Regions from separate parts of the Photobacterium sp. CCB-ST2H9 genome, predicted to be linked through region 3. Evidence: riboswitches for the same ligand, from Rfam matches in the RefSeq annotation. Region 3 holds a riboswitch; each other region holds the start of a gene.
What was found. Region 3 has a riboswitch for thiamine pyrophosphate ahead of thiC (phosphomethylpyrimidine synthase ThiC). Riboswitches for the same ligand answer to the same signal wherever they lie in the genome.
Positions count from the first base shown of each region.

Region 1 (6,557 bases), on a different replicon from region 3:
ACATCGTGGCGCTGAATCAGTTTATTGAGTACAGCCAGTGGTTCCGGCAGGATAAAACCGGGCAATTGAAACACTGTGACCACAGCCTGCCAGCCGAGGGCCAGAACACCAAGACTGATGACCAGCCGCGCGAGCGGGTGATGGTGAATAGAACGTGTTTTGACAGGTTTGCCAGTTTGCCATTGAGCCAATAATTTAGTCATTGTGTTGGTTTACCAAACTCAGGGCTTTCAGGATCTGCTGCTGACAATTCACAAGACGGGCGTCGATTTCACGCGGAATCGTCCCGTCCGGGGTTGGCAGCGAGGTGATTTTTGCGGGCTGGCCTTGCATCAGGAACACAGAGTGTCCCAGACGGAGTGCTTCCTGAGGGTCATGTGTAATGAGCAGTACGGTTCGGTTTTCCAGCAGTTCTGCAGCCAGATCCTGCAATTTGTATCGTGTGACAGCATCCAGTGCTGAAAAAGGTTCATCCATTAATACGAGTGGCTGGTCCTGCATCAGGGTTCGGGCGAGTGAAACCCGCTGACGCATTCCGCCAGAGAGCCTTGATGGGGGGGTAGAGATGTATTTTTTTAAGCCGACGCGTTCTAACAGTTCAATCGCTTGTGACTGATGCGTCTCACTGACTTTTCCGTGTTTGAGCTGAACACCAAAGCAAACATTATCAAGCACATTCAGCCAGGGAAGCAGTAAATCCTGCTGAGCCATATAGGCAATCTGTGCATTCACAGGTTGGTTGCTGCTGGTTTTAATGCTCCCTTGCCAATGGACGTCGGCAGGTAATAATCCGGCTAGTAGCCTGAGTAATGTGGTTTTACCGCATCCGCTTTGCCCGAGAATGCAATGCCACTGGCCTGGGATTAAACTGAGATTCAGCTGTCTGAATAATGGCATTTCCTGATCAGGGTAATGCAGACGAATATTATTCAGCTGAACCCCCAAGCCTGCCTGCCGGTCAGTCATGTGGTTTTCTTCCTGACGAGTGATGATTTGCTCAGGCACCTGCTTCTCCTTAACGCGGCTGGAGTGAATAGAAGTGATGAACCGGGCCATGACCTTGGCCAATCCGAAGTTGATCCGCATGTAACAGGGCTTGCGTCAGATAGGCTTTCCCGCGTGTCACGGCTTCTGTGAGGGTGTATCCCTGAGCCAGATAAGAAGCAATCGCTGCAGACAGCGTGCATCCCGTGCCATGCGTGTTCTGCGTCTGAACTCGCGAAGCAGTTAGGGTGACGGTGTCACTTTCTAGGATGAGATAGTCCGTGCTTTGTGCTTCCTGTTCCCAATGTCCCCCTTTCAGCAAAACAGCTTCAGTGTTGAGTTGTTTCAACTGCTCAATCAGCGCTTCTTTTTCTTCTGTTTCTTTTGTGTACACAACAGTTGAAACTGTACCAGAAAGGGATGAAACATGGGTTAAAGCGACTGCTTCTGGCAGATTTGGCGTGATCAGTGTTGCCAGAGGAAGAAGTTCTGACTTCAGAGTGGAAATGGCTTCGGCTTCCAGTAATAAGTCACCGCTGGTTGCAACCATCACCGGGTCGAGAACGATGAATTTCGGCCGGTATTGACGCAGTTTTTTAGCAACAGCACGAATGATAGTCGCATCACTCAGCATGCCTATTTTTACCGATTGGATATCAAGGTCGCTGAAGACAGCATCCAGCTGTTGTTCAACAAACGCCGGGCTGACCGGAAAAATACCCGTTACGCTCTGTGTATTTTGAGCCGTCAGTGCCGTGATAACCGAACAGGCATAGCCGCCAGTTGCCGAAATGGCTTTGATATCAGCCTGTATCCCGGCACCACCACCACTGTCTGAACCTGCAATTGTCAGTGTAATCGGGGTTTTAATTTCTGGGGAAAGTTCATGGTGAGCTGGCTTGTTCATTTTCATCCCTTGGCATCAATATCATGATTCATGATGGGGCAGGGATGACGAACAGTCGCGATGGTCACTGAGCCGTCAGGAATTGGCGCTTAGTGGCAGGCAAGTCTGCTAGTTCCCTACGCCAGTATGAGCTGGATCAGGTTCAACGGGTCCCACAGCGTGGTCTCAGCCTTTCGACTCCCCGACTAACGTTTAATCATTCTGTATGTTCAACCGAAGCTTGTTGTCTTCAGTATCATTTTGCGTTGGCATTCTAACCCTGTTTTTTTGAAGAAAGCAAAAGAATTCCAGAAAATCTGTGCGGGCTCCGGACAGAGGTGTTAAAGAAAGCCTATGATATCGTTACCGTCAATAATTCTGGAGACATTCAGTGAAACAGCATCATCAGATTAATTACGTTGAATTTCCTGCAAGTAACCTGCCGGCAACAAAAGCTTTTTTTGAATCCGCTTTTGGCTGGTCATTTACAGATTATGGTGATGAATATACAGCTTTTTCGGATCAGGGGCTGGATGGGGGATTTTATGCGGCGCCCCTGAAATCTGAATCAGAAAAAGGTGCGGCTTTAATTGTGCTGTACAGTGATAATTTAGAAGCGACAGAGCAAAAAGTCATCGAAGCGGGCGGCAAAATTGTGAAACCGATTTTTGCGTTTCCCGGAGGCCGCCGGTTCCACTTTACAGAACCGAGTGGTAATGAACTTGCTGTCTGGGCTGCTCCCGAGTAGCAAAGCACCCGATTGATGAATGAAAAGAGCTCCTGACGGAGCTCTTTATCGTTCGGGCAATGATGTTGCTTAATTCACTGTTGTAATCCGGCTGCTTCGGTCACCAGACACTGTTCGCAGCTGGACACCACTCGCCGCTGCTGGTGGATTGAGGCGATCATAAGCCTGCCAACTTGCGCCCTGATCGACTGAGTACTCAATGGTCAGGCCAGGGAAGGTGGAGTTCGCCTTCAGGACACCATTTTCGAGGACGCCGCCAGGGACAGGCAGGTTGAACGTAATGCCGCTTTGCTCCAGTTTCGGCAGCACTTTCTGGCCCAGGAGGTTTGCGAAGCGGTTGTAGTCCGTATTACGGGCTGCCTTGTCTACAGGGGTGCCAGCGTTGTCATTGGCTTCCCAGCCCGCCGTATGCCATGCACGCTCGGCCAGACCCAGAACACGCGGGAAAGTCATCCCTTCGAACTGAGCTTCAGTACGGACTGTTTCAGCCCACAGCGAACCCTGAATACCCAATACATTTTCAGGTTTCAGGAGTTTTTTCACACCAGCACCGGCAACCACGTCTTCTTTCGTAATTGGTGCACCGGCACGGGTGAAGTCGGCATTTGCGAACACATCATCCGGCATGTAACCAAAGGTCTTCCGGGTGTCGGTGAAACGTGGCGCCCAATAGTAACCGCGTTCGTTTGGATCCGGCTCGTATGGATGGTCGAAATACAGGTGGCTGGCATGGTTGTAAACAACTTTATAGTCGTTGTTTGCCAGATTATAGGCACGGTCAGCAACACCCCATTCCCAGATATTCTGCCAGGCGTTACCCCAGAGCTGACTGTTGGCCATTTCAGAGCGGGGGTAGACTTGTCCGCTGTGCATCAGACCGTCTTCCCAGCCTGCCATATCCAGACCATAGTTCGCTGTAATGACAGAGATACGCTCGACAAAGTAACGGCTCAGGTCAGAAACACTGTTGACGCCATCTGTGTTGTTGGCAATAAATGCCTGACAGACAGGAGAGTTAACCCATGCACCGGCAATCTCATCGCCACCAAAGTGGAAGGTTTTCAGTGGCTGAACTCCCTGATGCAGGTTCACCAGACCTTTGACCACAGCATCAACGAAATTGTAGGTTGAATCCATACAAACGTTGATAGCATTGTCTGTAAACATCTGAACAGAAAGATATTCTGTTGTGTCGCTGAAATCTGTCAGCAGGTATTTGCTGGCTTCTTCCAGATTTCCCTGAGCGGCAAAGTGGTCATAGCGCGCTTCCATGGCTTTAATCGCAGCGTGCGCATGGCCAGGAATATCAATTTCCGGAACTACTTCAATGCTCAGCGAAGCCGCATGCTGAAGGATGTCCCGGTAATCTTCTGCCGTATAGTATCCATTTGATTCAGCACTACCGTCCGGACCGGCACCCAGGAATGGCAGCAGACAGGATTTTTCTTTAGGATCATGACAACGTTTTGAACCGACATCTGTCAGTTCTGGGAGTCCTGTAATTTCAATTCGCCAGCCTTCATCGTCAGCAAGACGGAGATGGAGTTTGTTCAGCTTAAACGCCGCCATCTGGTCAAGCAACTGAATGATTGAGTCTTTGCTGCGGAAGTTGCGCACCGCATCAACGGACAGGCCGCGATACGCAAAACGCGGTGCATCCGCGATATCTACCGCGGGGATCTGGTTACCATCGACCAATTGAAGTAATGACTGAGAGGCATACAGTGCTCCTGCGCCATCCGCAGCACCGATCGAAATGATTTCGTTTTGCGGGTTAACATTCAGGTTATAGGCTTCATCCCATTTTTGAATGCCATTGACATTGACCTGGCTCCAGCCAACGTTGATACGTTTTTTCGTGGCCGGTGACCATGGTACGGCCGTCAGGCCTAACTGATTGGCAAGGAAGGTCGCCTGGCCTTCGTAGCCATTGTCATAAACAACAACCCAGCTTGAATCAATACTGACGCTGCCACTGCCGAGAGTGAACTGGGCTGGGGATGGGATGACACCCACAGGGTTTTCCAGAGTACTCAGATCGGCATTACGCTGATAACGATCTTGCGCGGTGAAGGGATTGTAGTAATCCGTGATCGCAGCACTGCCGTAACGCTTCCATTGCTGCGGTGATGTAAAATCAGCAACAAACGGCAGTTCTTCAGAAGGTTTGGTTGGCACGGCACCATTGATGTGGTTGCTGGTACTGGTGATGAGAGATGTAATGGTGTTGCCATTGTCTTCAGAAACAAAATACCAGTTCGGCATAATGTCCGTTTTCGCAGCCTGCCAGTCGGAAGCATCAAACTCAATGGTCAGTGATTGGCCGGGTGCCAGAGGAACGAACTTATCCGTTGGTTCCAGTTTGAAAATATCGCCGTTAACATGTGTGATTTTGACTTGTTCATTCAGAACATCTTTCACCATACGGATATGGCTAAAGTAAATACTCCAGCCGGTTGCAGGCAGGGTTTTGGCGCTCTGGTTCGTAAAATCAAGTCTGGCCCGGAAAGAGACCCAGTCTTGCTGGGTGTTATCTACAACGGTGTAGGTCACATCCAATCCCTGACCAAGCTGATCCAGATCTGCTGCCGGGATTGCCAGCGCCGGGCCAGCAATAGCAGCCGATAAGGCTAACGCTAATACAGATGTTTTCATCATGGTTCCTTATTTCGACGAGTAAAAAATCATTAGCTGTAGCCTAACGATCTGAATGAATTAATAAAAACATCAATAAGTGATTGGGCAAGAGGAAATACTAAAAATGCTGTTGCGGCCAAGAAAATCATACAAGCTGTTGATTAATTCACCATTTATTCGTGATTGAGGTTAAATTTTGGCGTGGAATTTTCAATAAATAGAGGATGTTATGCTAAGGCAGGTCAATTCCTCTACGACATAGCGTGCTTTCGATTGGTGGGGAGCAGGAGAGGGAAAAATTCTAAAAATTTTGATTGATAATTATTGGCACGTAAGAAGTTTGCCCACATTGGGACATAAGATTGCGGAAAAAACAAATTTGTTCAAATTTATGCGTATAGTTGATTAAAAATGAATGTTATCAGTTTGGAAATTCGAAAAAGCACATCAGATAGCATTGCGGATAAATGTGGGTGAAAAATAAGCAAATTTGAGCCGAAAACAGAACAATTGAAGAAAATGGCAGCCAGCTATCAGTTTTATGTCTGGAAGTGGAATTCTGCTTTTTGGTAGAAGATACTCACCCTGCAACACTCATAAATACAAAGGATAGAAAAATGACAAGAGCAGCAGTGATTCTTTGCTCACTCCTGGCCCTGGCTGGCTGTGATGAAGAGACAGTAAAAGATTTGTTAGAGGGCAAAGTTGAAGTATTCACGCTTTACAGCGCAAATACTCAAGGTATTACAGGTGTACCGGATGGATACCATACCTGGACAGAACTGCAGGGCTATAATGTGGGTCTGCCTGATAATGCACCTTTTGGCTCGCGGGATGATCTGGTGAATGCAGTCGGTTCGGTAACGGATGTCGGTTGTGCCAAAATTCCAGATACAGCGGGTATGTGCTTTGAAGAAGGGGACGCTAACAGCTGCTTACCAAACGAACTGACCGAGGTTGGCCTGAAAACTTATAAAATTGACCTTTCTGACCTCGAAGCAGCCATTAATGTCGGTTTTTATCCAACGGCGGTTCAATACCTTGCTGAATATAAATTTAACTCGAATCTGAGTATCGAAAGCGCTGAATGTTCAGCTATTCAGTAAGCTGAAAGCTTGAGATAACGGTTGAATCGGGCCAGACATCGTCTGGCCTTTTTCGTATGTGCTCAGAAATTAACGATATTACTTCATGGAGAAAGAGAAGATATCTTTTGGTTTTCGTTATCCACAAAAGCTGTGCATAACTCTGTGGGAAATGCTCGGACTCCAGATTCCATGTCGTATTTGCCAAAGTCAAGCA
Region 1 covers NZ_CP100426.1:620,136-626,692, reverse strand. Annotated here, with positions in the region: gene L4174_RS19445 (ABC transporter permease) at 1-203, opposite strand, end outside; gene L4174_RS19440 (ABC transporter ATP-binding protein) at 196-966, opposite strand; gene thiD (bifunctional hydroxymethylpyrimidine kinase/phosphomethylpyrimidine kinase) at 1,016-1,891, opposite strand; TPP riboswitch at 1,988-2,085, opposite strand; gene L4174_RS19430 (VOC family protein) at 2,262-2,618, shown strand; gene L4174_RS19425 (family 20 glycosylhydrolase) at 2,688-5,276, opposite strand; gene L4174_RS19420 (hypothetical protein) at 5,822-6,361, shown strand.
Region 1: it holds a riboswitch for thiamine pyrophosphate, as region 3 does, so the genes downstream of both, thiD (bifunctional hydroxymethylpyrimidine kinase/phosphomethylpyrimidine kinase) here and thiC (phosphomethylpyrimidine synthase ThiC) in region 3, are expected to answer to the same signal.

Region 2 (6,557 bases), 410 kb from region 3:
GACTGCCGAACAGGGCAATGGCCCCGAGATCGCCCAGTGACAGGACAAAGCTGATTGCCATCGCCTGAGCGACTGGTTTGCGCAGCGCCCGCCATTCCACCAGATACAACCGGGACAGGCCGCGCATGCCCAGACTCTGACACAGCGGGTTGTACTGCTGGGCCAGATGCAGCATGGGCTGACTCAGGGTCTTGATGACATAAGGCAGCGCCATCAGGGCATTGACGGCGACCACCACCCAGAAAGCCGAGGAAAAGACATCGGTGAACTCGCGCAGTAACAGAAACAGCCCGGTGCTGATCACCAGGCTCGGCGTGACCAGAATGATGGTGCCGATCAGCTCCAGGCCATCGGCTGAGGCTTTGTAATGCTGCAAACGCCAGAACCGGCTGGCACAGAGAATGGCAATCCCGCCGATCAGGGCCAGCAGGCAGGCCAGTGCGGCGATTTGCAGCGAGTGGCTGACGGCCTGCCAGAGTGCAGGCGTACTGAGTAAGCCGGGCAGTTTGCTGTTGATGCCTGCACTCAGCACGGCCAGCATCGGCGGTATCACCAGCAGCAGCACGGCACCGATCCAGAATCCATCCCAGCATCGGGCCGCCCGGCTGTCGAGATAGTTCGGGTGGCCCTGCTGCACCCGGCCGGTAAGGGTCGACAGTGGCCGGGCAAAGCGCTGACTCACGAGGACCAGCGAGCAGCACAGCAGCATCTGCCACAGCGCCAGCATGGCACCGGCCGCTAAATCAAAGTCATATCGCAGCGCCTGATAAATGGCCAGCTCGATGGTGGTTGCTTTCGGGCCGCCGCCCAGAGACATGATGACGGCAAAACTGGTGAAACAGAGCATGAAGACCAGACCTGCCACCTGCGGCAGTTGCTGACGCAGCCGCGGCCAGGCGACCAGCCGGAACAGCGGCCAGCCTCGCATCCCTAAGTGTGCGGCGAGCTGATGCTGTTCGGCGGGAATGCCTTCCAGACTTTGCAGCAGCAACCGGCTGGCCAGCGGCAGGTTAAGAAAAACATGGGCCAGCAGAATGCCGTTCAGGCCATAAAGACTGAAAGGCAGTTTCATCTCCAGCGTCGCCAGCCACTGGGCCAGCAGGCCGCTGTTGCCATAAATGGCCAGCAGGCCGAACACGGCGACCAGAACCGGCAGAACGACGGTCATGGCGAACAGGCGCAGCAGCAGCGCCCGGCCGGGAAAACGGCGGCGTGACAGGGCATAAGCGACTGGGATGGCCGGGAGCACGCTCAGCAGCGTCGATAGAATGGCCTGCTGAAAACTGAATGCAGTAACATGGCGCAGGTAAGGATCCTGCCAGAGCGCCAGCGGCCGGATGTCGGTCGCCTGCGTCAGCAGAGCGCTGAGCGCTCCGCCGACCAGGATCAGAATGAGCCCGGCACTCAGCAGGCCGGGCAGGCTGGAACGGGAAAGTAACAACGTCAGTCCTACAGGATTATTGCGTCAGGGCTGTTTGCCATTCGCGGACCCAGGTTTTGCGCTCTTTCGCAACTTCGTCAGCACTGAATTCCAGCGATTTGGCCGGACGCGGCAGTGCCTTGAACGCTTCAGGCAGCGGCTGATCGGTGACCGGATACATCCAGTTGCCGGTCGGGATCTGGGACTGGAAGCCCGGCGTCAGGATAAAGTTCATGAACTTATCCGCCAGCGCCTGATTTGGGCTGTGCTTCAGTTTAGCGGCAACTTCCACCTGCATGTAGTGGCCTTCACTGAAGTTGGCCGCTTTATATTTGTCTTCCTTCTCGGCAATGATGTGATAGGCCGGGGAAGTGGTGTAAGACAGCACCAGATCGGTCTCGCCCTTGAGGAACATATTGTAGGCTTCTGACCAGCCTTTGGTGACGGTCACGGTCTTCTTGGCCAGTTGCTGCCAGGCATCAGAGGACTGATCACCGTAGACGGATTTCACCCACAGCATCAGACCCTGCCCCGGGGTCGAAGTACGCGGATCCTGATAGATCAGGTTCAGGTCGTCACGTTCGACCAGCGCTTTCAGGCTGGCTGGCGGGTTCTTGAGCTTCTGGCTGTTGTAAATAAAGGCGAAATAACCGTAATCGAAAGGCACGAAGGTTTGATCCTGCCAGCCCCCCGGAATGGTGACAGCGGATGTGTCGACACCGCTTTTTGCCAGCAGCCCGGTTTTCTTCGCTTCCGTCATCAGGTTGTTGTCCAGACCCAGCAGGACATCGGCCTTCGTGTTTTTGCCTTCCAGACGGACACGGTTGAGGATGGACACCCCATCGTCCAGCGCGACGAACTGTAAATCACAGCCACATTCTTTTTCGAAGGTTTTTTCAATTGCAGGGCCCGGGCCCCAGTCTGCGGTAAACGAACTGTAGGTGTATACCGTCAGAGTCGGTTGAGCAGCGGCTGCAGACGAGGCGGCAACCAGTAAGGGTAAAGCTGTCAGTATGTGTTTCACAAAGCGCTCCTGAGTACCTGCTTGGCAGGGAATTCCGATTTCTTCAAGGCGCGGCGTTGAGTGAGCGGGAGCACGTCCCGGGAAAGTCACGAAAAGGGAAAGTAATGATGTGCTTTCAGTTTCTCAATTCCTACGCCAGCATGACCTGGTTCAGGTTCAATGGGTCCCGTGTGCTGCATATACATAAACAGACACGATCTCAGTCCGGAGACTCCCCATGAGAACGGCTCTCATTGTAAACGGGGCGGGCACGGGTTGCCAGCCGGAATTATCAGCGGATGCCAGTCTGGGAGCCGGGAACTAGCGAATCTCATTCAGGCGCCAGTCATAATCATACCTTGGGCTGGTGAGCGTGACCGGCTGTTTGCGGTAGCGGTTGAGGTGTTTCTGCAGATCTGTCAGTGAGCCGAAATCAAACTGATACCAGTCATAAATCGAAGACAGCCGGACTTGACCGCCTTTGTCATCGACCCCTTTGGGGCTGTTGATGAACCGGCGTGCGGCGCCGTCGAGCTGAGCATTGATCTGGTCGGCATGCATGACTTCCGGCAGCAGATCCGGGCAGCCCAGACTGGCGCAGTTCACCACATAGTGAATGCGTTTGTCCTGCCAGATCGGGCGGAGAATACGGTGCTCGATATCGTTCAGGGACAGTTTTTTGCCGTCAATGGTGATCAGCTGTTCATCCCAGGGCCCGAAACTGAACAGCCCCCCCAGCTTGGTAATTGAGCTGACCGGATAGTGGTCGAGGATCACTTTGACGGTCAGCGCATTGTAGATATTCACCCAGTAAGCGAACTGCTCATTGCGGTTCAAACGACGGGGATCGCGTGAGGTCAGCCCGGCAATATACTGATTCAGGCTGCTTTTATCTTGCGGACTGACCGCAGCGTAGCGAAAACGGGTCTGTTGTGGGGCGACGAGCAGGTAGGTGTTCAGCAGACTTTGCCAGGCGCTGTGATCTACTGTGGTGGTGCTTTGGGGGTTGCTGGTTTGCCAGAACGGCCAGAGGTCGGCTTTCGGCGCGGCCATGGGGGCTGATGAGAAGCTGAGTAAAATCAGGACAGTGAATAAAGGCAGAGCCCGGCGGAACGAAAACATGTGAACACCTCTGTAGATGGCTGATATCTAAGAGACCGAAAGGAAACGCGTTTCTTTCTGGTTCGTGTGATGTCTTGCCTGCAGACCTGAACAAAACACCCTGCCGGAGCAGGGTGTCTGAGGCTGACTCTTGAGTATAGATCAGGCTAAGAAAGCCGGGATCTTGCTTTCATATTCCGCGATTTTATCTTCGTGTTGCAGCGTCAGGCCAATGTTATCCAGACCGTTCAGCAGGCAGTGGCGGCGGAACTCGTCGATTTCAAATGAATACGATTTGCCGTTGGCACTGACCGTCATGGTTTCCAGATCAACCGTCACTTCGGCGCCTTCATTGGCTTCGACATACTGGAAGATTTCGTCCACTTCCGTTTCTGTCAGGCGTACCGGCACCATCTGGTTATTGATTGAGTTACCGTAGAAGATATCGGCAAAGCTGGGTGCAATCATTACTTTGATGCCGTAATCCGCCAGCGCCCACGGGGCATGTTCGCGGGAAGAACCACAGCCGAAGTTTTCCCGGGCCAGCAAGATGCTGGCACCCTGATAGCGCGGGTAGTTCAGGACAAATTCCGGATTGGGTTGCTTACCCGCATCGTCCAGAAAACGCCAGTCGTGGAATAGATGCTTGCCAAAGCCAATGCGGTTTACTTTCTGTAAAAACTGTTTCGGAATGATGGCGTCAGTGTCGACGTTCGCGGCATCCAGCGGCACCACCAGTCCGGTATGTTGTTGAATTCCTGCCATGGGTATTTTCCTTCTCTGTTAGGCGGTGGCTCTGTTAGGCGGTCGCAAGGGTTTCTTGGTCCAGCTCGCGGATATCCACGAAGTGACCGGCGCAGGCTGCAGCAGCTGCCATGGCCGGGCTCACCAGATGGGTGCGGCCATCACGGCCCTGACGGCCTTCGAAGTTCCGGTTACTGGTGGAAGCGCAGCGCTCCCCGGGACCCAGACGGTCGTTGTTCATCGCCAGACACATGGAGCAGCCCGGCAGGCGCCATTCAAAACCGGCTTCAATGAAAATCTTGTCCAGACCTTCCTGTTCCGCCTGCGCTTTCACCTGCTCAGAGCCGGGAACCACCAGCGCCTGAACGTTTGGTGCAACCTTGCGGCCTTTGGCAACGGCTGCCGCGGCACGCATATCTTCAATGCGGGAGTTGGTGCAGGAGCCGATGAAGACTTTATCGACCGGGAAGTCAGACAGTTTTTTGCCGGCCTGCAGACCCATGTAGGCCAGAGCTTTCTCGGCAGAAGCACGCTCGACCGGATCGCTGAAGTTTTCCGGAGCCGGGATTGGCTCGTCCACCGCAATCACCTGACCCGGGTTGGTGCCCCAGGTGACCTGAGGTTTGATGTCTGCGGCATTCAGGGTGACGACTTTGTCGAACTGCGCATCCGGATCAGATTTCAGGGTTTTCCAGTATGCGACGGCAGCTTCAAAGTTGGCATCCGCTGGTGCAAAGTGGCGGCCCTGAATGTAGTCGAAGGTGGTCTGGTCCGGCGCAATCAGACCGGCTTTGGCGCCCAGTTCGATCGCCATGTTACAGACCGTCATCCGGCCTTCCATGGTCAGGTCGGTAATGGCTTCGCCGCAGAATTCCACCACGTGGCCTGTTCCACCGGCGGCAGTGGTTTCTCCGATGATGGCCAGAATGATGTCTTTGGCAGTGATCCCCGGTGCGACTTTGCCTTTGACCTCAATTTTCATGGTCTTGGCGCGGGCCTGTTTCAGGGTCTGGGTCGCCAGCACATGTTCAACCTCAGACGTGCCGATACCGAAGGCCAGTGAACCGAATGCACCATGGGTAGCCGTGTGGGAGTCGCCGCAGACGATGGTCATGCCCGGCAGGGTGATCCCCAGTTCCGGCCCCATGACGTGCACGATGCCCTGATATTTGTGGTTCAGGTCATACAGGGTGACGCCGAATTCTTTGCAGTTTTTCGCCAGCGTTTCCATCTGGATGCGGGCCATCTCGCCCGAAGCCTTGATATCTTTGGTCTGGGTCGAGACGTTGTGGTCCATGGTGGCAAAAGTTTTGCCGGTCTGGCGGACCTGACGGCCTTTTTCGCGCAGGCCGTCAAAGGCCTGCGGAGAAGTCACTTCATGAACCAGATGACGGTCGATATACAGGATCGGGTTTTCGCCTTCAGCCTCGACCACGATGTGGGCATCATAAACTTTTTCGTACAGCGTTTTGCCTGTTGTTGTGTTTGACATTGCTCGTTTGCTCCTCGTGGTTCAGCTTACGCCTGACGAATGTTGGCTGCGATCTTGTCGCCCATGGCGTCGGTCGACAGTGCCGGACGGTCTCCGGCTAGATCTGCAGTCAGTTCACCGGCTTCCAGTGCCTGAGAGACGGCTTGCTCAATGGCGCGTGCCGCTTCTTCTTCACCCAGGCTGTAGCGCAGCATCAGGGCTGCCGACAGGATTTGTGCCACCGGATTGGCGATGTTTTTGCCTGCGATATCCGGTGCGGAACCGCCTGCTGGTTCATACATGCCAAACTTGTCCTGGTTCAGGCTCGCTGACGGCAGCATGCCCATAGAACCGGTGATCATGGCGCACTCGTCTGAGATGATGTCGCCGAAGATGTTGGAACACAGCATGACGTCGAACTGGGACGGATCTTTGATCAGCTGCATGGTAGCGTTGTCGATGTACATGTGGCTCAGTTCGACATCCGGATAATCTTTGGCGATCTGTTCCACCACTTCGCGCCACAGGATTGAGCTTTGCAGCACGTTGGCTTTGTCGATTGAGCAGACTTTTTTACGGCGCAGGCGTGCAGATTCAAAGGCAATCCGGGCAATCCGTTCAATCTCGTAACGGTGATAGACCTCGGTATCGTAGGCCTTTTCCATCGCGCCTTCCCCTTCGCGGCCCTTCGGCTGGCCGAAGTAGATCCCGCCGGTCAGTTCGCGGACCACCACGATGTCGAAACCACGGGCTGAAATGTCAGCACGCAGCGGAGAAAATCCTTCCAGACCACTGTGGATCTGCGCCGGACGCAGGTT
Region 2 covers NZ_CP100425.1:3,101,511-3,108,067, reverse strand. Annotated here, with positions in the region: gene thiP (thiamine/thiamine pyrophosphate ABC transporter permease ThiP) at 1-1,441, opposite strand, end outside; gene thiB (thiamine ABC transporter substrate binding subunit) at 1,458-2,444, opposite strand; TPP riboswitch at 2,554-2,672, opposite strand; gene L4174_RS14210 (DUF547 domain-containing protein) at 2,745-3,545, opposite strand; gene leuD (3-isopropylmalate dehydratase small subunit) at 3,687-4,289, opposite strand; gene leuC (3-isopropylmalate dehydratase large subunit) at 4,324-5,760, opposite strand; gene leuB (3-isopropylmalate dehydrogenase) at 5,787-6,557, opposite strand, start outside.
Region 2: it holds a riboswitch for thiamine pyrophosphate, as region 3 does, so the genes downstream of both, thiB (thiamine ABC transporter substrate binding subunit) here and thiC (phosphomethylpyrimidine synthase ThiC) in region 3, are expected to answer to the same signal.

Region 3 (6,557 bases):
ATAAATTTCGACATTCAGGGCTGGTAATTATCATCAGTCTATATACAATACTTACCACACGACAGGGGTGTAGCTCCAATTGGCAGAGCAGCGGATTCCAAATCCGCGTGTTGGGAGTTCGAATCTCTCCACCCCTGCCATCTCTTTTAAGCTCTCGCAGAAATGCGGGAGCTTTTTCGTTTTCAGCGTTTATCTAACGCGATACCGTACGGCATTACATCCTCAGAATGCTGAATTTATTCGAGCCCAAATCGAAAAAAAGCCTCATCTATGATGAGGCTGGTACCAATCTAAACTCTCACGTCAGTCTTAGCTTCTCATCATCAGCTGATAGCCAATAAAGCAGGCAGAAATACTCAGGAATACATTTAAGAGCAGGTTCAGTGTCATCTTGGCGTACTCGCCGTGCTGAAGCAGGACGACGTTATCCATGGAGAATGTTGAAAATGTCGTGAGGGCGCCGAGAAAGCCCAATCCGAGAATCGGACGCCATGGTGAGGCTTCAATCATTCCCTGATTCAGGGCTGACATCAGCAGTCCCATGATAAATGAACCGATGACATTGACGGCGAGGGTCCCATAAGGGAAGCCGCGTCCAAACAGGACAACAGACAGCTCGGCTATCAGATAACGGGCACATGCGCCAAAGGCTCCGCCAAAGGCAACATAGCTTAAAACGATGAGTTGATTCATTTGTACGCTGGTCTCTGTCAATCAAACCAGATACTAATACCATGAAATGAACCCTCTGTTGAGACAGTCACTAAGGTAATTCACAAAACAATGTGCTATACGGTGTTGTATTGCAAGCGTTCGTGAATTGAGGTGGTGATGAAGCTTTATAAAACGGTCTTGCTGGCACTCAACCCAGATGATCAACGGGCACAGCAGCTGGTCGTGAAAGCCGGGGTCGTGGCAAGCCATAACAATGCAGACCTACACCTGGCATATGTCGAGCCCGGGGTCGGTAATCTGAGTTTTTTGGATATTGAGCTGCAACTGAAAGAAGCCCATGACGATCAGGAGCTCAGGCGAATGGCGCAGTTGTCTGAATTAGCCACCCATTCTCCGCAGCCTGTGCGCGCGATGCATCTCTATGATGGTGATGTTGCAAAACATCTCATTGAACTGGCAGCAAAAATAAATGCAGACTTAGTGATTGTCGGCCATGCCAAAACGGATCTGCACTGGTTGCGAGAAGATGTCCGTCGTGAATTGGATCTGCATTTAAAGTGCGATGTGCTGATTTGTCGCTGATGCGTGACGGTTTTTACTGATTCCTGAAATTCAGTAAAGACCGCTTGCTGTCGGGATACACCTTTCTTATACTCGTTAGCTGAAACTTGTCGGAGTGCCAACTGGCTGAGACCGCATTGCGGGATCCGTTGAACCTGATCAGATTAGTATCTGCGAAGGGAACAAGAGAAAATCTTCTGCCTAGCTGTACCTGTCGTGTACAGCTGCTGTATCAGACGATGCGACACGCCCTACTTGTGTCCGCCTCTTGTTTACGCGCCCATCCGTCAAGCAACTTCCCAGAAATATCAGATGAAAGGAAATTGCTATGTCGAGTCGCAAGCAAGCGAGACTGGAAGCGAAACAATTTATTGATTCACTCACTACCCAAGCCTACCCGAATTCCCGAAAAATCTATGTCACCGGCAGCCGGGATGATATCCGTGTCGGCATGCGTGAGATTGCTCAGGCTGACTCCTTAGTCGGCGGGGATAAAAATAACCCGATTTTTGAGCCGAACGAACCGGTACGAGTCTACGATACCTCTGGCTTTTATACCGATCCGGAACAGACGATTGATATCTACAGTGGTCTGCCAAAGCTGCGTGAAAACTGGATTGAAGAGCGGAATGATACTGAGCTGTTGGATGAGCTGAGTTCTGCCTATACCAAAGAGCGTCTGGCTGATGACACATTAGATGAGCTGCGTTTTGCGCTCCGTGCCCGTGTCCGCCGGGCTAAGCCAGGCCAGTGCGTGACTCAGATGCACTACGCCCGCAAGGGGATCATCACGCCGGAGATGGAATATATCGCGCTCCGTGAAAACATGGGCCGCGCCCGTTACCGTGATGAAGTGCTGAACCAGCAGCATCCGGGACAAAGCTTCGGCGCCAACCTGCCCAAAGACATTACCCCTGAATTTGTGCGAAAAGAGGTGGCTGAAGGCCGCGCTATTATCCCGTCCAACATCAACCACCCGGAATCTGAGCCGATGATTATCGGTCGTAATTTTCTGGTGAAGGTGAATGCCAATATCGGGAATTCGGCGGTCAGTTCCTCGATTGAGGAAGAAGTAGAAAAACTGGTGTGGTCGACCCGCTGGGGCGGCGATACCGTGATGGACCTGTCAACCGGTCGGAACATTCACGAGACCCGTGAGTGGATCATCCGTAACAGTCCGGTGCCGATTGGAACCGTACCAATGTATCAGGCGCTGGAGAAGGTGAACGGCATTGCTGAGAACCTCAATTGGGACGTGTTCCGTGACACCTTGCTGGAGCAGGCGGAACAGGGCGTTGACTACTTTACGATTCACGCCGGTGTGTTGCTGCGCTATGTCCCGATGACGGCCAAGCGCGTGACGGGTATTGTTTCCCGTGGCGGTTCTATCATGGCGAAATGGTGTCTGGCACATCACAAGGAAAGCTTCCTGTATGAGCACTTTCGCGAGATTTGCGAGATCTGCGCAAAATACGATATCGCGCTGTCGCTTGGCGATGGCTTGCGTCCGGGTTCAGTCGCGGATGCCAATGACGAAGCCCAGTTCAGCGAACTGCGTACACTGGGAGAGCTGACTCAGATCGCCTGGGAATATGATGTACAGGTGATGATTGAAGGACCGGGGCATGTGCCGATGCATATGATCAAGGAAAACATGGAAGAGCAGCTCAAGCACTGCCATGAAGCTCCGTTCTATACCTTAGGCCCGCTGACGACCGATATTGCCCCGGGTTATGACCATATCACCTCCGGAATTGGTGCCGCGATGATTGGCTGGTATGGCTGTGCCATGCTGTGTTACGTGACGCCGAAAGAACACCTTGGCCTGCCGAATAAAGATGACGTGAAGACTGGCCTGATTACCTACAAACTCTGTGCTCACGCGGCTGATTTGGCCAAAGGACACCCGGGGGCGCAGGTCCGAGACAATGCATTGTCAAAGGCCCGTTTTGAATTCCGCTGGGAAGACCAGTTCAATCTGGGTCTGGACCCGGATACTGCCCGTGCATTCCACGATGAAACCCTGCCGCAGGAATCCGGCAAGATTGCGCACTTCTGTTCAATGTGTGGACCTAAATTCTGTTCGATGAAGATTTCTCAGGAAGTGCGGGATTATGCGAAAGCACAGAATGAGGCTCAGGTGATCCAGTTACTGGAGGATCCGCTGGAAGGCATGCGCCAGAAATCGGCCGAATTCCGGGAAAAAGGCAGCGAGCTATATCATCAGGCGAAAACCCATGAGGCAGATCAGGCATGAGTGGGGCGCAACAACTGACATTTCCGGGAATGGAGGGCGGCATCGGGCCGCTCTATCCTGTCGTCGATGATGTTCACTGGATTGCCCGGCTGCTGCCGCTGGGCGTGAAAACGGTTCAGCTGCGGATGAAAGATCCGGCACATCCAGAACTGGAAACACAAATCATCGAAGCCATCCGGCTGGGCCGTGTGCACAACGCTCAGGTGTTTATCAATGACTACTGGCAGCTGGCGCTGAAACACGGCGCTTACGGGGTGCATCTGGGACAGGAAGATCTGGATGCCGCCGATCTGGATGCCTTGCGTCATGCCAGTATCCGGCTGGGTGTTTCTACCCGGACGTCGGCTGAGTTGCAGCGCGGCCTGGCGATTGCGCCGAGCTATGTGGCAATCGGCCACATCTTCCCGACGCCAACCAAGGACATGCCAACCCCGCCGCAAGGGGTCGCACAGCTGAAGGAACATCTGGCGACCGTGGCGGGCCGTTATCCGACGGTGGCTATCGGCGGAATTGACCTGAGCAATGTGGCGGACGTCTGGCAGACCGGCGTGTCCTGTGTCGCCGTGGTGCGGGCCGTGACGGCTGCACCGGACACGGAGCAGGCTCTGGCCGCTTTCGCTGAAAAGCTGGTGAGGTAAGCCATGCTGACTGACGAATCTTTTTTACGCTATCACCGTCAGGTGCAGTTGCCGGAAATTGGTGAGCAGGGTCAGCTGGCCCTGCAACAGGCCAAGGTGCTGATCATCGGTGCCGGTGGTCTGGGAGCGCCCGCGGCGTTGTATCTGGCCGGTGCCGGTGTGGGCAGTCTGGTGATTGCGGACGGCGATCGGGTGGAGCGTTCCAACCTGCAACGCCAGATCATCTACCGCGATGACAATCAGGGCGAGAGCAAGGCTCAGGCCGCAGTCGCGCAGGTGAAGGCACTCAATCCGCACATCCGGGCCCGGGCCGTGACCGCCAATCTGGCTAAGTTACAGCTGGCGATGGAAATCAGCCTTGCGGATGTGGTGCTCGATTGCACCGACAATTTTGCCAGCCGCCATGCCATCAATCAGGCCTGTTTCGAACACGGCAAGCAGCTAATCTCCGGGGCGGCGATCCGCTGGCAGGGGCAACTGATGAACTTTGATTTCCGGGCGCAGCAGGGGCCTTGCTATCACTGCCTGTTTCCGCACGGTGACATGCAGGCACCGCAAAATTGCAGCGAGTCCGGGATTGCCGGTCCCGTCGTCGGGATCATGGGGACCTTCCAGGCCTTGCAGGCTATCAAGGCGATCACCGGCAGTGGCGAATCTGGCAAGGGTCAGTTCCGCCAGTTTGACGGCCTCACCCTGCAATGGCAGCAGTTTGCTCTGCCCGTGAACCCGCAATGCTCTGTATGCAGTAAGGAATCTTTATGACCATGATTAACGTTCAGGTGAACGATAAAGCCATGCAGCTGGCGGCAGAAACCTCGCTACGAGCGCTGCTGGAGCAACTGGCAATGCCGCTGGATGCCACCGCAGTGGCGCTCAATCAGTCGATTGTCAGTCGTGATTGCTGGGGAGACACCGTGCTCAGCGATGGCGACGCGATCGCCCTGTTTCAAGCTATTGCAGGAGGCTGAGATGCTGACGATTGCTGATAAAACGTTTTCATCCCGTCTGTTTACCGGTACTGGCAAGTATGCCGGCCGGGATGTGATGGCGCAGTCCATTCTGGCTTCCGGTTCGGAACTGGTGACCATGGCACTCAAACGGGTCGACATTGAAAACCGGGACGATGACATCCTGGCGCCGCTGCGTGCCGCCGGGGTGAACCTGCTGCCGAATACCTCCGGCGCGAAAAATGCGAAGGAAGCGATCTTTGCCGCGCAGCTGGCCCGTGAAGCGCTGGGCACTCACTGGCTGAAACTGGAAATTCACCCGGATCCGAAATATTTAATGCCGGATCCGATTGAAACGCTGATTGCCGCAGAAGCGCTGGTCAAACAGGGCTTTATTGTGCTGCCTTACTGTCATGCCGACCCGGTGCTCTGTAAGCGGCTGGAAGAAGTCGGTTGCGCGGCGGTCATGCCGCTGGGTGCGCCGATTGGCTCCAATAAAGGGCTGGCCTCACGGGATTTCCTCGACATCATTATCGATCAGGCACGGGTGCCGGTGATTGTGGATGCCGGGATTGGCGCGCCGTCTCATGCGGCGGAAGCCATGGAGCGGGGCGCGGATGCGGTGCTGGTCAATACCGCGATTGCTGCGGCGGCTGATCCGGTGGCCATGGGCCGGGCATTCAGACTGGCGGTCGAAAGCGGACGGATGGCTTATGAAGCCGGTCTGGCCGGGACAGTCAGCCAGGCTGTTGCATCCAGCCCGCTGACGGCGTTTCTGGATGCCAGCATTTAAGGAGGCGGCATGAGTTATGCGGATGTCTGGCGTCAGCTGGACTGGGATGGTGTCCGGCTGTCGATTTACAGTAAAACGGCGGCGGATGTTGAGCGTGCACTCAGCAAACGCAAGCGGGATCTCGAAGACTTTAAAGCCTTGATTTCCCCGGCTGCCGAGGCTTATCTGGAGCAAATGGCACAGCAGTCGGCGGCTCTGACGCGGCAGCGTTTTGGCCGGACGATCGGATTTTACGTGCCTTTGTATCTGTCGAATCTCTGTGCCAACAGCTGCACTTACTGCGGCTTTACCATGGAGAACAAGATCAAGCGAAGGACACTGACGCTGGACGAGATTGAGCGTGAATGTGCGGCGATCAAAGCGCTGAATTTCGATAACGTGCTGCTGGTCACCGGTGAGCACGAACGTAAGGTCGGGATGGATTATTTCCGTCAGAGTGTTCCGGCAATCAAGCGTCACTTCAGTTATCTGTCGATGGAAGTCCAGCCGCTGGATCAGGCGGAGTATGCCGAGCTGAAAACGCTGGGGCTGGATGCGGTGATGGTTTATCAGGAAACCTACAGTGCACCGACTTATGCCCAGCATCATTTACGTGGCAATAAGATGGACTTTTTGTACCGGCTGGAAACCCCGGACCGACTGGCGCGGGCCGGCATTGATAAAATCGGCATCGGCGCACTGATTGG
Region 3 covers NZ_CP100425.1:3,507,102-3,513,658, reverse strand. Annotated here, with positions in the region: tRNA gene L4174_RS16185 (tRNA-Trp) at 64-140, shown strand; gene crcB (fluoride efflux transporter CrcB) at 310-693, opposite strand; gene L4174_RS16175 (universal stress protein) at 832-1,257, shown strand; TPP riboswitch at 1,338-1,435, shown strand; gene thiC (phosphomethylpyrimidine synthase ThiC) at 1,565-3,493, shown strand; gene thiE (thiamine phosphate synthase) at 3,490-4,131, shown strand; gene L4174_RS16160 (HesA/MoeB/ThiF family protein) at 4,135-4,893, shown strand; gene thiS (sulfur carrier protein ThiS) at 4,890-5,099, shown strand; gene L4174_RS16150 (thiazole synthase) at 5,101-5,871, shown strand; gene thiH (2-iminoacetate synthase ThiH) at 5,881-6,557, shown strand, end outside.